4 regions of the Alkalihalobacterium alkalinitrilicum genome follow, and region 1 is predicted to be linked to each of the others. Evidence: riboswitches for the same ligand, from Rfam matches in the RefSeq annotation. Region 1 holds a riboswitch; each other region holds the start of a gene.
What was found. A riboswitch is a leader RNA that binds a small molecule or an ion and turns the genes downstream of it on or off. The one in region 1 is predicted to bind S-adenosylmethionine.
Positions count from the first base shown of each region.

Region 1 (3,169 bases):
AGTTTTGAACCTGCTCTCGCAGGTGGGTGCCAAGCTTCTTTCTTTATGCGTCCTTTATCGTTCAAGGCCTGCATTCTAAAAGAAGACTTAAACTCCCAATAAAAAAGTGTTGGCTCAAAACTGTCAGGCGCTTACGTACACGCTAGGACTCTTACTTTTCTTAATGAAATCATAGCATAAAATGATTTGAGGAGCAAGAATAAAAAAAGTTATTTTTCTGAATTTTCCATAAAGTGTATTTCTAACAAAATTCTACTTCTCTACCTCGCCTCAAGTTTTAACGGTGAAAGGGATGGGGCCTAAAAACAAATGCAACCTTCACTTGATTTGTCTCGGACTAACGATGTCCCTACACTTTTAATTATTTCTACTGCATGCGGTCTTTCATGCTTTTTGCGAAATTAAATAAGCTGTGCTACAGTGATACGTAATAATAAATGATTAAAGGGTGTTTTAAATGGATCCTATCTCCACTCAGCATTGTATCTTTGTTGAACAAAAAATTGAGTATACCAAAAAGTTGACCATTGAAAAAAACTTTAATATTGAACTTTATTCCGATAAAATTCGGTTAATGGATAAAGAGCTGTTACTTGAACATGTATTTGATATTTCTTATCGACGAGCGACTAATGAGATTGGATTTTTATACCTTCATACGAATCAAGGCGTCATACCGAATTTAGTCAAAACGAATCCCACACCCTTTATTGACACGTTTAGGAAAGTAAAGCAATTTTATTAACTGAAAAATCGCCTAAAAGCGGGTAACTGCTTTTTTGAATTAAGGTTTCTAGATCATATACTGTTTTTCCATAACCTAACTTCACAATGAGAGCTAGTTTTCCGTTCATGGTGTCTTCCGTATCTATACAGTCTGAAATTGTACGAAGTTGTAAAACAACTTCTTCTTTTTCAAATTCATCAACAAATACTACCACTTTTGTTTCCTTGTTCGATACCTGGTTTGAAAGCCGGACCTTTCGTCTTTCAAAACCTTGAAATTGTTCATGGAGAACAAAGTCTTCTACCATACTATTAGCAGTTGCTTCTTTTCCTGCACCTGGTCCACTCATCGTAATACAGTCAACCGTTTCTCCATCAATACATACACCATTCGTTACACCATTAATATTGTACAGTGGGTGTGTTTGCGTTACGAATGAAGGCGATACAAAACCACTAATTACTCCGTCTTCGTTTGCCGTTTTTGCAATGAGTTTAATCGTTAACCCTTGGCGTTCTGCAAATTCAATGGCTTCTACTTCCATCCCACTAATCCCTTTACAGGAGAAATTCTCTTCACGCGGCCATTCATTAAACGCCAACCGACTTAAAATTCTTATTTTATATAATGCGTCATACCCTTCTATATCGTCCGTGGGATCCGCTTCAGCATAACCTAGCACCTTAGCCTCAGCTAAGACGTCATCAAACTGCCGATTTTTCTCCTTCATCTCCGTTAAAATGTAGTTTGTTGTCCCATTCAAAATTCCTGACACCGATCGAATCGGTGTTGTTGTAAATAAGGTTTTAAAACTGTTTACGATCGGAATTCCACCACCAACAGCTGCTTCAAAGCCTAAATATACTTGGTACTCCTTAGCTAACTTCTCTAGTTCTGCCCCGTGCTTAGCAATTAGTTCTTTATTAGCTGTAATAATAGATGTTCCTGCCTGAATGAGTTTTATTATGTAGTCTCTTGCAGGTTCAACACCACCAATCGCCTCAAAAACAACGTCGTATTGGTTTTGAAAAAAATTAACCGGGTCGCTCGTCATACATTGCTTTGCACCTTGATTATTTCGCTCTTTTTTACAATCCCTCACTAGCACTTTTTTTACCTGTATTTCTTTTTTTAAAGCACTTTGCAATTCCTCTTTCGAACTTGTTAGTCGCTCATATACACCTGAACCTACTGTACCATAACCAATAATTCCAATACTTAACAACCGAATCCCCTCCTCATAAAAAGCGCGAAAACAAAAAACCTCTCCTGATAAGGGAAAGGTTTTTTAAACGCCTCCACTTATCTTTCAGAGCTATAGCTCTGCTGAAATTAGCACCTTTGTTTGTCTGGCATACAAACCGGTTGCCGGGCATCATCGGGTCAGTCCCTCAGCCTCTCGTGATAAGTTATATTTTCAGTTAATAAATTTTTCGAATTTTAATAGTTATGATTATAATTCGAATGTTCTTACTTTGTCAATCTTTTATTAAACTTGAACTTTTTTTTCTTCTTCTTTTTTAGGAACAATCGATAAATTCAATTCACGAAGTTGTGCATCACTCACCGTGCCTGGTGCGTTTGTTAACAAGCAACTTGCACTCGCTGTTTTCGGAAATGCAATCGTATCACGTAAATTATTTCTCCCTGCTAATAGCATAATGAGACGATCTAAACCTAATGCAATACCACCATGTGGCGGTGTACCATATTCAAACGCGTCTAAAAGGAACCCGAACTGTTCTTTCGCCTCTTCTTCAGAAAACCCTAGTGCAGTAAACATTTTTTCTTGGACATCACGTTGATAAATACGTTGTGAACCACCACCAAGCTCATAACCATTCAGTACGAGGTCATACGCTTCCGCACGAACATGACCAGGGTCTGTATCAAGTAAATGTAAATCTTCTTTTTTCGGACTTGTAAATGGATGGTGAAGCGCTACATAACGATTACCGTCTTCATCAAACTCTACTAATGGAAAATCTACAACCCATAAGAAATTAAACTTGCTCTTATCAATTAAATCTAGGTCCTTACCGAATTTTAAACGTAACGCTCCTAAGCTATCAAACACGATTTGCTTTTTATCAGCAGCAAAGAACAACAAGTCACCTGGTTCAGCATTCATTGCTTCACGCATACCACTCGTTTCTTCCTCGCTTAAGAACTTCGCAATTGGTCCTTTCAACTCGCTTTCTTCAACTTTTAACCAAGCTAAGCCTTTTGCCCCGTAAATCGCAACAAAGTCTGCTAGGTCGTCAATTTCTTTACGAGTAAGTTTAGTAGCGGCACCTTTTACATTTAATCCTTTCACGATGCCTCCATTGGCAATCGCATTGGCAAACACTTTGAATTGTGAGTTCTTCATCACATCTGTTAACTCAGATAACTCTAAACCAAAACGGGTATCAGGCTTATCTGACCCGTAACGGTTCATCG
Region 1 covers NZ_KV917368.1:2,817,638-2,820,806, forward strand. The annotation lists RNA gene ssrS (6S RNA) at 1-152, opposite strand, end outside; gene BK574_RS13540 (hypothetical protein) at 458-745, shown strand; gene BK574_RS13545 (homoserine dehydrogenase) at 720-1,952, opposite strand; SAM riboswitch class I at 2,027-2,138, opposite strand; gene aspS (aspartate--tRNA ligase) at 2,217-3,169, opposite strand, start outside.

Region 2 (3,169 bases), 1.5 Mb from region 1:
TGATGCGCTGCAAGCCTTTTTATCTTTAAGTCCCTTATGGAGTGTTCGAATTACGTTACTCGTTGGAGCAGCATTCTTCTTTGCTTCGATCATTCCTGTATTAAAAATCAATGAGAAAAAGAAGCTTAAAACTGAAAAAACAGCTGCAAGTTCATTTACAAGTATTTTCAAAACACAGAAATCAGGCTTGAAAATGATTGCGCTTTTTGCCATTGCTCAGTTAATTATAGGTTTTGGTTCAGGACTTGTAATACCGTACTTAAATTTATATTTTACCGATCGATTTGAGATTAACAAATCACTTGTTGGTATTATTTTAGCCCTTGGTCAAGCGAGCACTGCAATCGCATTAATGATTGGCCCAGCAGTCGTGAAACGATTTGGTGAAGTTCGAGCCGTTGTCATTTTACAACTATCTTCATTACCATTTCTGTTATTAACTGCTTACACTGAAAATCTTTGGTTCGCTGTGATTGGATTTTTATTCCGTCAGGCTTTAATGAATGCAGGAAATCCGATTCAAATGTCATTAATGATGAGGAGCGTGGATGACTCTATAAAAGGGTTAGCGAACTCAGTCGGACAAATGGTGTTCCAATTAGGTTGGGCGGTGATGGGGCCTGTTTCGATGACGTTTGTCATGTTATATGGTGCATATTATGGATATGCGATCGTCTTTTCAATCACTGGTGGACTGTATTTAATTGGCTCTATTTATTTTTATCTCGTATTTCGAAAGGTTAAATAAACGTTTAATTAAAAGTGGTTGACAACAAATTTCGACACATGTTATCATTCTCTCATTGCTTTAATAAATTCATAATTTAATAGCTATTAGCTCTTATCTAGAGTGGTGGAGGGACTGGCCCGAAGAAACCCGGCAACCTTTGAAAACACGAAAAAGTGTTAAGAAAGGTGCTAAATCCTGCAAGGTGAAATCCCTTGAAAGATGAGAGAAAGGACTAACATTGCGATTAAACCTTTCTGTTCATCTGTTGACGGAAAGGTTTTTTTATTCAAAAGTAAACTTTTAATAGAAGGTAGTATCGCCTTTATTACAAGTAAACATATAGGAAAAGTATAGATAGAAAAAATAGAGAGATGGGAGAAAAATAATAAAAAAGGAGGATCACGATGATAAATTTAAGCGGCATTCGAAAACTGTTTAAAACAAAAGACGGAATTGTAACAGCAGTAGATCATGTTGATTTAAATATAAATGATGGTGAAATTTACGGAATTATTGGTTACAGTGGTGCAGGAAAAAGTACACTCATTCGTATGCTAAATAGTCTAGAACGGCCGACAGAAGGAACGGTTACTGTTGCAGGAAAAGAGCTTTCGTCATTAAAAGGAAAATCATTACGGAAAGCGCGACAAGAAATTAGTATGATCTTCCAGCACTTTAACTTATTATGGTCAAGAACAGTCAGTGAAAATATTGTGTTCCCGTTGGAAATTGCTGGTGTGCCTAAAGAAGAACGTAAACAGCGAGTGGACGAGTTGATAAAGCTCGTTGGATTAGAGGGTAGAGGCGGATCGTATCCTTCCCAGCTGAGTGGGGGTCAAAAGCAAAGAGTCGGAATTGCAAGAGCGCTTGCGAATAACCCGAAAGTACTCCTTTGTGATGAAGCAACATCTGCGCTCGATCCAAAAACGACAGACTCGATTTTAGAATTACTCGTTGATATTAATAAAAAGCTTGGCTTAACGATTGTCCTAATTACGCATGAAATGCACGTCATTCGGAAGATCTGCCATCGTGTAGCCGTGATGGAAGCAGGGAAGGTCGTCGAAGAAGGTCCTGTTCTTGAGGTCTTTAAACATCCAACTGCTGGTATTACGAAACAGTTCGTAAAACAAGTTACAGATCCTGAAGAGACGAAAGAAACGATTTCCCACATTATTGAAGAAGAAACGGGAAAAGTCATTCAATTAAGCTTTGTTGGCGAAGAAACGGAAAAACCGTTAATCACTAGAATTATACGGAATTTTGATATAGAAGTTAACATTTTACAAGGAAAGATCTCGCAAACGCAAGAAGGAGCGTATGGAACGCTTTTTATACAGATTAAGGGAGCAGAAAATGAGATCGAAAATGTGATTGCCTTTATTCGAGAGCAAGGAGTTCAAGTGGAGGTGATCGATCATGTTTAATGAATGGCTTAGCAAAATGAAATGGGATAAATTATGGGAAGCAACGGTTGAAACCATTTATATGACGTCAATCTCGGTTGCCGCAACGTTCGTCATTGGGATTGTTTTAGGACTTATTTTATATTTAACAAGTAAGGGAAACTTATGGGAAAACCGTCCCGCTAATCTAATTGTAAGTTTGATTGTCAATGTATTTAGGTCTATTCCGTTTATTATCCTAATTGTATTACTCATCCCGTTTACAAGAGCGTTAATGGGTACAATGCTAGGGGCGAATGCGGCGCTACCCGCTTTAATTATTGGCGCGGCTCCTTTCTATGCTCGTATGGTAGAAATCGCCTTAAGAGAAATCGATAAAGGTGTGATTGAAGCCTCGCAGTCGATGGGTGCAACGAATTGGCAAATCATTTATAAAGTATTAATTCCAGAGTCACTACCAGCGTTAATCTCAGGAATTACCGTTACAGCGATTGCTCTCGTAAGTTATACAGCAATGGCAGGGGTGATCGGGGCTGGAGGACTGGGCCACTTTGCATACTTAGAAGGGTTCCAGAGGAATAATACAACCATTACTATGGTGGCAACAATCGCAATCCTATTAGTTGTTTTCGTTATTCAATGGATTGGAGATTATTTCACAAATAAAACAGATAAACGTTAATCAAGGGGGAAAAAAAGAGATGAAAAAGTTCTTAAGTTTAATTGGAGCTGCAGCGATTTCTTTATCATTAGTCGCTTGTGGCGGTGGCGCTGAAGAAGAGCCGCAAACAGAAGAAACACCAGGTGAAGAAGAAGCAGCACAAGAAGAACATGTAAAGCTAGTCGTAGGAGCATCAGCTGTTCCGCATACAGAAGTATTGGAATTTGCTGCTCCACTTTTAGCGGAAAAAGGGATCGATCTTGAAATTAGAACATTCACGGATTATATTTTACCGAACCAAACGTTAGAAAATGGCGAATTAGATGCGAACTATTTCCAAACACCAGGTTATTTAGCTATGCAAATTGAAGA
Region 2 covers NZ_KV917368.1:4,319,763-4,322,931, forward strand. The annotation lists gene BK574_RS20905 (MFS transporter) at 1-748, shown strand, start outside; SAM riboswitch class I at 839-956, shown strand; gene BK574_RS20910 (methionine ABC transporter ATP-binding protein) at 1,135-2,157, shown strand; gene BK574_RS20915 (methionine ABC transporter permease) at 2,150-2,818, shown strand; gene BK574_RS20920 (MetQ/NlpA family ABC transporter substrate-binding protein) at 2,838-3,169, shown strand, end outside.
Region 2: it holds a riboswitch for S-adenosylmethionine, as region 1 does, so the genes downstream of both, BK574_RS20910 (methionine ABC transporter ATP-binding protein) here and BK574_RS13545 (homoserine dehydrogenase) in region 1, are expected to answer to the same signal.

Region 3 (3,169 bases), 1.7 Mb from region 1:
AAAGAAATATGTACTGCTTTTTGTTGGCAGAATGGCGCCCGAAAAAGACTTAGAGACGTTGCAGGCAGTCATGGAGCAACTCCCAGAAAGAATAAAAAATGAAGTCCATTGGATTTATGTAGGAGATGGACCACTTCTACAAGAATACAAAGAGAACTTCACACAAAACATTACATTTACAGGCTATCTAGCTGGTTCTGAACTAGCTTCAATTTATGCTCTAGCTGACCTATTTGTTTTCCCTTCAACAACAGAAACCTTTGGGAATGTCGTCTTAGAAGCACTAGCTTCTGGAACGCCAGCAATTGTAGCTAATGCCGGTGGCGTTACTGAGATTGTTACTCATGAACAAACTGGAATTATCTGCGAAGCAAAAAGTCCCACATCTTTCATTTCAGCGATTGAAAGGCTACTATCTGATGAAATTCTTCGCTTACAAATGGGGTATGAAGCGAGGAAGTACGCTCGGTCTCAATCATGGGAAACGATATTTGACAACTTACTTTTACAATATGAAAAAGCATATAGTATGTCTCATTCCGATATGAAACTGGTTTCTTCCCATCATTAAAAGTTAGAAAAGACATCCATTACCACCAAAAATGATGAAAGTCGATGTCTTTTCTGTACTTGTTCCTTTAGCAAAAAAACTTCTTTAAAATGCAAAAAAGGAGTAGGGTCTCCCACTCCTTTTTAGCTTATTATTTTGAAGCTTCTGTTCGTAACAGTTCTGCTTTGTCCGTTTGCTCCCAAGGTAAATCAATATCATTTCGTCCAAAATGTCCATAAGCAGCTGTTTGCTTATAAATTGGACGACGTAGATTTAACATATTAATAATGCCTGCTGGACGAAGGTCAAAGTGCTTTCTTACAAGACTCACTAACACTTCCTCTGATACTTTTCCTGTACCAAAAGTATCAACAGCAATAGATACAGGTTGTGCTACACCAATCGCATAAGCTAGCTGTACTTCACAACGATCTGCTAAACCAGCAGCTACGATGTTTTTCGCTACATAACGAGCCGCATACGCTCCAGAACGGTCCACTTTTGTTGGATCTTTTCCTGAGAATGCTCCACCACCGTGACGAGCATAACCGCCGTACGTATCAACGATAATTTTTCTTCCTGTTAATCCAGCGTCCCCTTGAGGTCCACCGATCACGAAGCGACCTGTAGGGTTAATAAAGTATTTTGTTTCCTCATCAATTAAATGAGCTGGAACCACTGGTTTGATTACATACTCTTTAATATTTCGTTGAATTTGCTCTAATGTTACTTCAGGATGATGTTGAGTAGAAATAACGATTGTATCAATACGGGCTGGCTTTCCATTTTCATCGTATTCTACCGTAACTTGCGTTTTTCCATCTGGACGTAAATATGGAAGAACTTCATCTTTACGAACTTCGGTTAAACGACGTGACAATTTATGTGCTAACGAAATTGGAAGTGGCATTAATTCAACCGTTTCATTATCAGCATAACCAAACATTAACCCTTGGTCTCCTGCACCAATTGCTTCAATTTCTTGGTCCGTCATCTGACCTTCACGCGCCTCAAGTGCTTGATTAACCCCTTGAGCAATATCAGCAGATTGCTCATCAATGGAAGTAAGAACGGCACACGTCTCTGAATCAAACCCATACTTCGCACGAGTATAACCAATATTTTTAATTGTTTCACGAACGATCTTCGGGATATCAACGTATGTACTTGTCGTAATTTCTCCAGCTACTAATACTAAACCCGTATTGACTGAAGTTTCACAAGCTACACGAGCATTCGCATCATTTTTTAAAATGGCGTCTAAAATCGCATCAGAAATTTGGTCACAGATTTTATCAGGATGCCCTTCTGTCACCGACTCAGAGGTGAATAGGCGACGACTTTTCTTTTCTACCATTAAACAGTATCCTCCTTTTTCACATTTTAGAGGAAATTCTATTCCTTCTACGGGTAGTCTTCCCTTAAAATGTGTTAAATATTGATACGGCACTCATTCCCTCACCCTAGTGAGTATAAATTTAAGACATATATAGTCATAAAAACCCCTTTCCTCATGAGGAAAAGGGTTAGACATATCACCTTTAACCTCTTATCTTTCAAAGCATAAGCTTTGCAGGTTAGCACCTTTTCACCTTTTTTAATGGTGTTGGTTGCTGGGTTTCTTCGGGCCTGTCCCTCCACCGACTCGGGATAAGAGTATCCGTTCGCGTCATATCATAACTTACAAAGTAATCGTTGTCAACTATTGCCTGTTGACAGTAGAAAGTCTCAATTAGTAAAACACATTTATCCTTAACAATAGCAAAATTAGATGATTATTCATTTTAAGTACAAAGAAAAGCGAAGTCGCCTGTTTAGCTCCGACCAGCAAATGTTCTGGCAGGCTAAAGTTCGCTCTTTAACTTTTGTCCTGATAGGTTATTTGTCCTCGAGGAGCTGGCGACTGCAGCTAGACAAAAAAAGTCCTCTTTACTAGGACCATTAAGATGCGATATTCCAATATTTTATTTTGCCATGCCGTGATCAACTCTTTTATAGAAGCATTGGCCTCTAAGTTAGAGCGAGAACCTTGTTTTAATACGGTGTATTTTGGTTCTGATTTCGCTTTCGTTCTTCTTCTTCTCTAACTTCTTCCCGAAGCTGCATGCGTAATAACTCATTTTGGTTATCTCGTGGTTTCACCTGACTATAAACCCCGCTCGCCGTTAAACCGATGATTAACGCAACTAATAATTCATTTCCCCATTCTTTAGGAATAAACCATAATACACACGCGACACCAATCGCTAATAACGCTCGATACTTCTTATCAATATTAAAGGCATTTCCGACAACAGTTACTAATGCAGCAACAACAGCTGAAACGGTCGCGAGGTCCAACATTGAAATACTGTCCACCGCAAACCCCTCCTTCCTACTTTATGCTATGCAAATAACTAAAAATGGGTACTGAACAGATTTACCTTATTATTTGGCTTTCTACATGTTGATTTTGGCACATCGCGCGAAAGTTTGGACACCCGAATGAAATATAAGCTATCCAGTATTAACATTGAACATTATCAAAACCTATGAATTTTAAGTATTCTAAAGTCCGTAATAAGAAACCTATTTAATAGGAAAAAAGGCAACACCAATGTATAAACATCCTTTTAATAG
Region 3 covers NZ_KV917368.1:4,475,847-4,479,015, reverse strand. The annotation lists gene BK574_RS21730 (glycosyltransferase family 4 protein) at 1-571, shown strand, start outside; gene metK (methionine adenosyltransferase) at 702-1,907, opposite strand; SAM riboswitch class I at 2,097-2,207, opposite strand; gene BK574_RS21720 (hypothetical protein) at 2,585-2,908, opposite strand.
Region 3: it holds a riboswitch for S-adenosylmethionine, as region 1 does, so the genes downstream of both, metK (methionine adenosyltransferase) here and BK574_RS13545 (homoserine dehydrogenase) in region 1, are expected to answer to the same signal.

Region 4 (3,169 bases), 1.5 Mb from region 1:
CTTCCAAAGGATCGACGGCAATATCGACTTCAGGTCCGTTACCACTTCCCACTTTTTCACCTATATAAAGCATTGGCGCTTCATCTAATTCACCTTCACCAATAACAACTTCCCCATTGCAATTGACTGAATCAAACATCGCACGCATTGCTGTTGTGGCCGCATCATCTGCTTCATTCTTTTTTCCACGGCCAAGCCATTGTGCTGATGCAAGAGCAGCTGCTTCTGTAACTCGGACGATCTCTAATGCTAGTTCACGATCCAATGTATTCTCCTCCAGTTCGTAGCTCTATATGTTCAATCATGTTTAATCATAACAAAATCATCATTAATAAGGAAACAGTATGAACAAATAAAGTGAAAAATTATTGAAATACGTAGGTTTTTACGGAAATATGTTATACTATTTATTAGAAAAGCATCAGTTGTTACTTCAAGCTTTGCGTAAAGATGTATAGTGATAACTGATACTAACAGCCTAAAAAAAAGAACGTCGGGTGATATAAAATGTATTTTGTAGATCGTGAAAAAATTGAAACTACGCTTAGTCATATTGAGGAATTATTAAATTTGTATCGAAATCAAACAACGTGGGAAAGCGTTATTGAAAAATTGGCGTTAGAAAGAATTGGTCATAATTTGATTGAGTCCATCATTGATGTGGGAAATGCAATGATTGACGGCTTTATTATGCGAGATCCAGGCAGTTACGAAGATATTATAGATATTCTAGAGGACGAAAAAGTAGTTGTACCGAGAATTGCAGAACAGCTAAGAAATGTGATTCGTTTGCGAAAACAACTAGTACAAGCATACGTAACCGTAGATCATCCTATTTTAGTTAACGTTTTAATAGAAAACTTATCTGCTATTGAAGCATTTCCAGAAGCGGTTCGTCATTATCTTGAGTCAGAACTAGGACCAGTATCAGCTTTTTTACCAAAAGAAGAATAATCTTAGTTCTAATCCATGAAGTCATTTGTACAAGCAGGTCGATGTTCAAAAGTTTGTGGTGTGGGATAGAGCGGTACACGGCGTGCTGCTCTTTTTTGCGTTGCCCACATAACGTTTGAAGAACTTCCGTTGTCTTTTTCCTCCTCTTCATTTTCTTCACCATTTTTCACCCTGAAATGTGTTGGTTTTACACATGTGTATATTTTCTGACTATTCGTATAATTTATTATATCAAAAAAATAACATTGACATTATTATGTTTTTTATTTATGATGAATTCATTCTTAAATTTCTAAAAATTAAATCTTATCAAGAGAGACTGAGGGAATAGGCCCAATGACGTCCGGCAACCGCCATTTTGGCATGGTGCTAACTCCTACAGAATACTTTCATTCTGGAAGATAAGGCTACGATATGTTCGTGCTGTTTCTTTCTATGTAGGAGAGAAGCTTTTTTTTATTCATTTTTTGGTAGTTTATTAAAGCGTTAAAACACTGATGGGTGTCGGGATGAATTGTTAGTGGATATTAGGAACATTAACGAAAGACTTTCATATCAAAATGAGAGCCACTCCAGGCATACATCGTAAAAAAACCAAGTTATCAGATGTGTAAATATGGAATTAGGAAAGAAGGTGCTTCTATGATCGAAATAAACAATTTAGTTAAAGAATATAAAACAAAAAAAGGAACGGTCATTGGCGTTGACCAGGTCTCCCTAACAATTGAAAAAGGTGAGATCTTTGGAATTGTGGGGTATAGTGGGGCTGGGAAAAGCTCATTGTTACGTTGTTTGAACTTAATGGAAAGACCGACTTCAGGTGAAATAAAAGTCGATGATGTAAACCTTGTTGAACTTAATAAAAAAGAGTTAAGAGAAGCAAGACAAAAGATTGGGATGATCTTTCAGCATTTTCACCTTGTTAGCTCAAAAACCGTGTTTGAAAATGTCGCATTTGCGCTCAAGGCGGCTAATAAGTCAAAAAGCGAAACCGAAACACGAGTCAATGGGCTGTTAGAGATGGTTGGTCTTGCTGATAAGAAGGACCAATACCCTTCTCAATTAAGTGGAGGGCAAAAGCAAAGGGTTGGAATTGCGCGTGCTCTAGCGAATGAACCTAAAGTTCTTTTATGTGATGAAGCTACATCAGCGCTTGATCCGAAAACAACCAAGTCCATTCTTAATCTCTTAAAAAAGATTAATCAAGAACTAGATTTGACGATCGTATTAATTACACATGAAATGGAAGTTGTAAAAGAAATTTGTGATCGAATGGCCGTTATGCAAAATGGACAAGTCATTGAAGAAGGTTCCGTTTACAATACGTTTGCTCATCCTAAAGAAGAACTGACAAAAGATTTTATTCAAAGTGTTTTACAATTTAACCTTCCAGAAGCTTTAACTAATAGCTGTAATGGAACGATCATTAAGATCCAATTTCATGGAGCGATCGCTGGAGAGTCGATTGTATCAGATGTGCTGCAAAGATTTGCAGTTAAGGGCAATATCTTGCATGGTAAGATCGAATATATAAAAGAAACTCCACTTGGCATTTTTATTATGGAGCTAAATGGAAACGAAAGCGAAGTCGAGAATGCCATTAATTATTTAGTTGAACGTACACAAGGAGTGGAGGTGATTCAATATGGTAGAAGCAGTGATCGCGTTGTTGCCGGAGTTAAATAAAGCATTTCTAGAAACACTTTATATGGTTTCGATTTCATTATCGATTGCCGTTATTGTTGGTCTTCCGCTCGGCATTTTATTATTCGTTACGGATCGTGATTTATTTTTAGAAAACAAAATTTTGAAATCGATCCTTGGAGTAGTTGTTAACTTAATTAGGTCGGTTCCATTTATCATCTTACTTGTCGCTTTGTTACCTTTAACGCAGTTGATCACAGGAACGACGATTGGACCAACAGCAGCATCGGTTTCCTTATCTGTAGCCGCTATACCGTTTTTTGCGAGAATAGTAGAGGCGGCGGTCAGGAAAATTGATAAAGGGGTCATCGAAGCCGCGATTGCTTGTGGAGCAACCCCTTGGATGATTATAAAAGATGTGCTATTACCTGAGTCGAAATCGGGAATCATTCAAGGATTAACGATCACAACGATCAGCCTAATTGGTTACTCAGCCATGGCAGGGATTATTGGCGGTGGTGGAATTGGTGATTTAGCTGTCCGCTTTGGGTATTATCGTTATGACAATAAT
Region 4 covers NZ_KV917368.1:4,353,815-4,356,983, forward strand. The annotation lists gene glpX (class II fructose-bisphosphatase) at 1-265, opposite strand, end outside; gene BK574_RS21080 (DUF86 domain-containing protein) at 508-954, shown strand; gene BK574_RS27675 (hypothetical protein) at 963-1,124, opposite strand; SAM riboswitch class I at 1,258-1,362, shown strand; gene BK574_RS21085 (methionine ABC transporter ATP-binding protein) at 1,597-2,640, shown strand; gene BK574_RS21090 (methionine ABC transporter permease) at 2,600-3,169, shown strand, end outside.
Region 4: it holds a riboswitch for S-adenosylmethionine, as region 1 does, so the genes downstream of both, BK574_RS21085 (methionine ABC transporter ATP-binding protein) here and BK574_RS13545 (homoserine dehydrogenase) in region 1, are expected to answer to the same signal.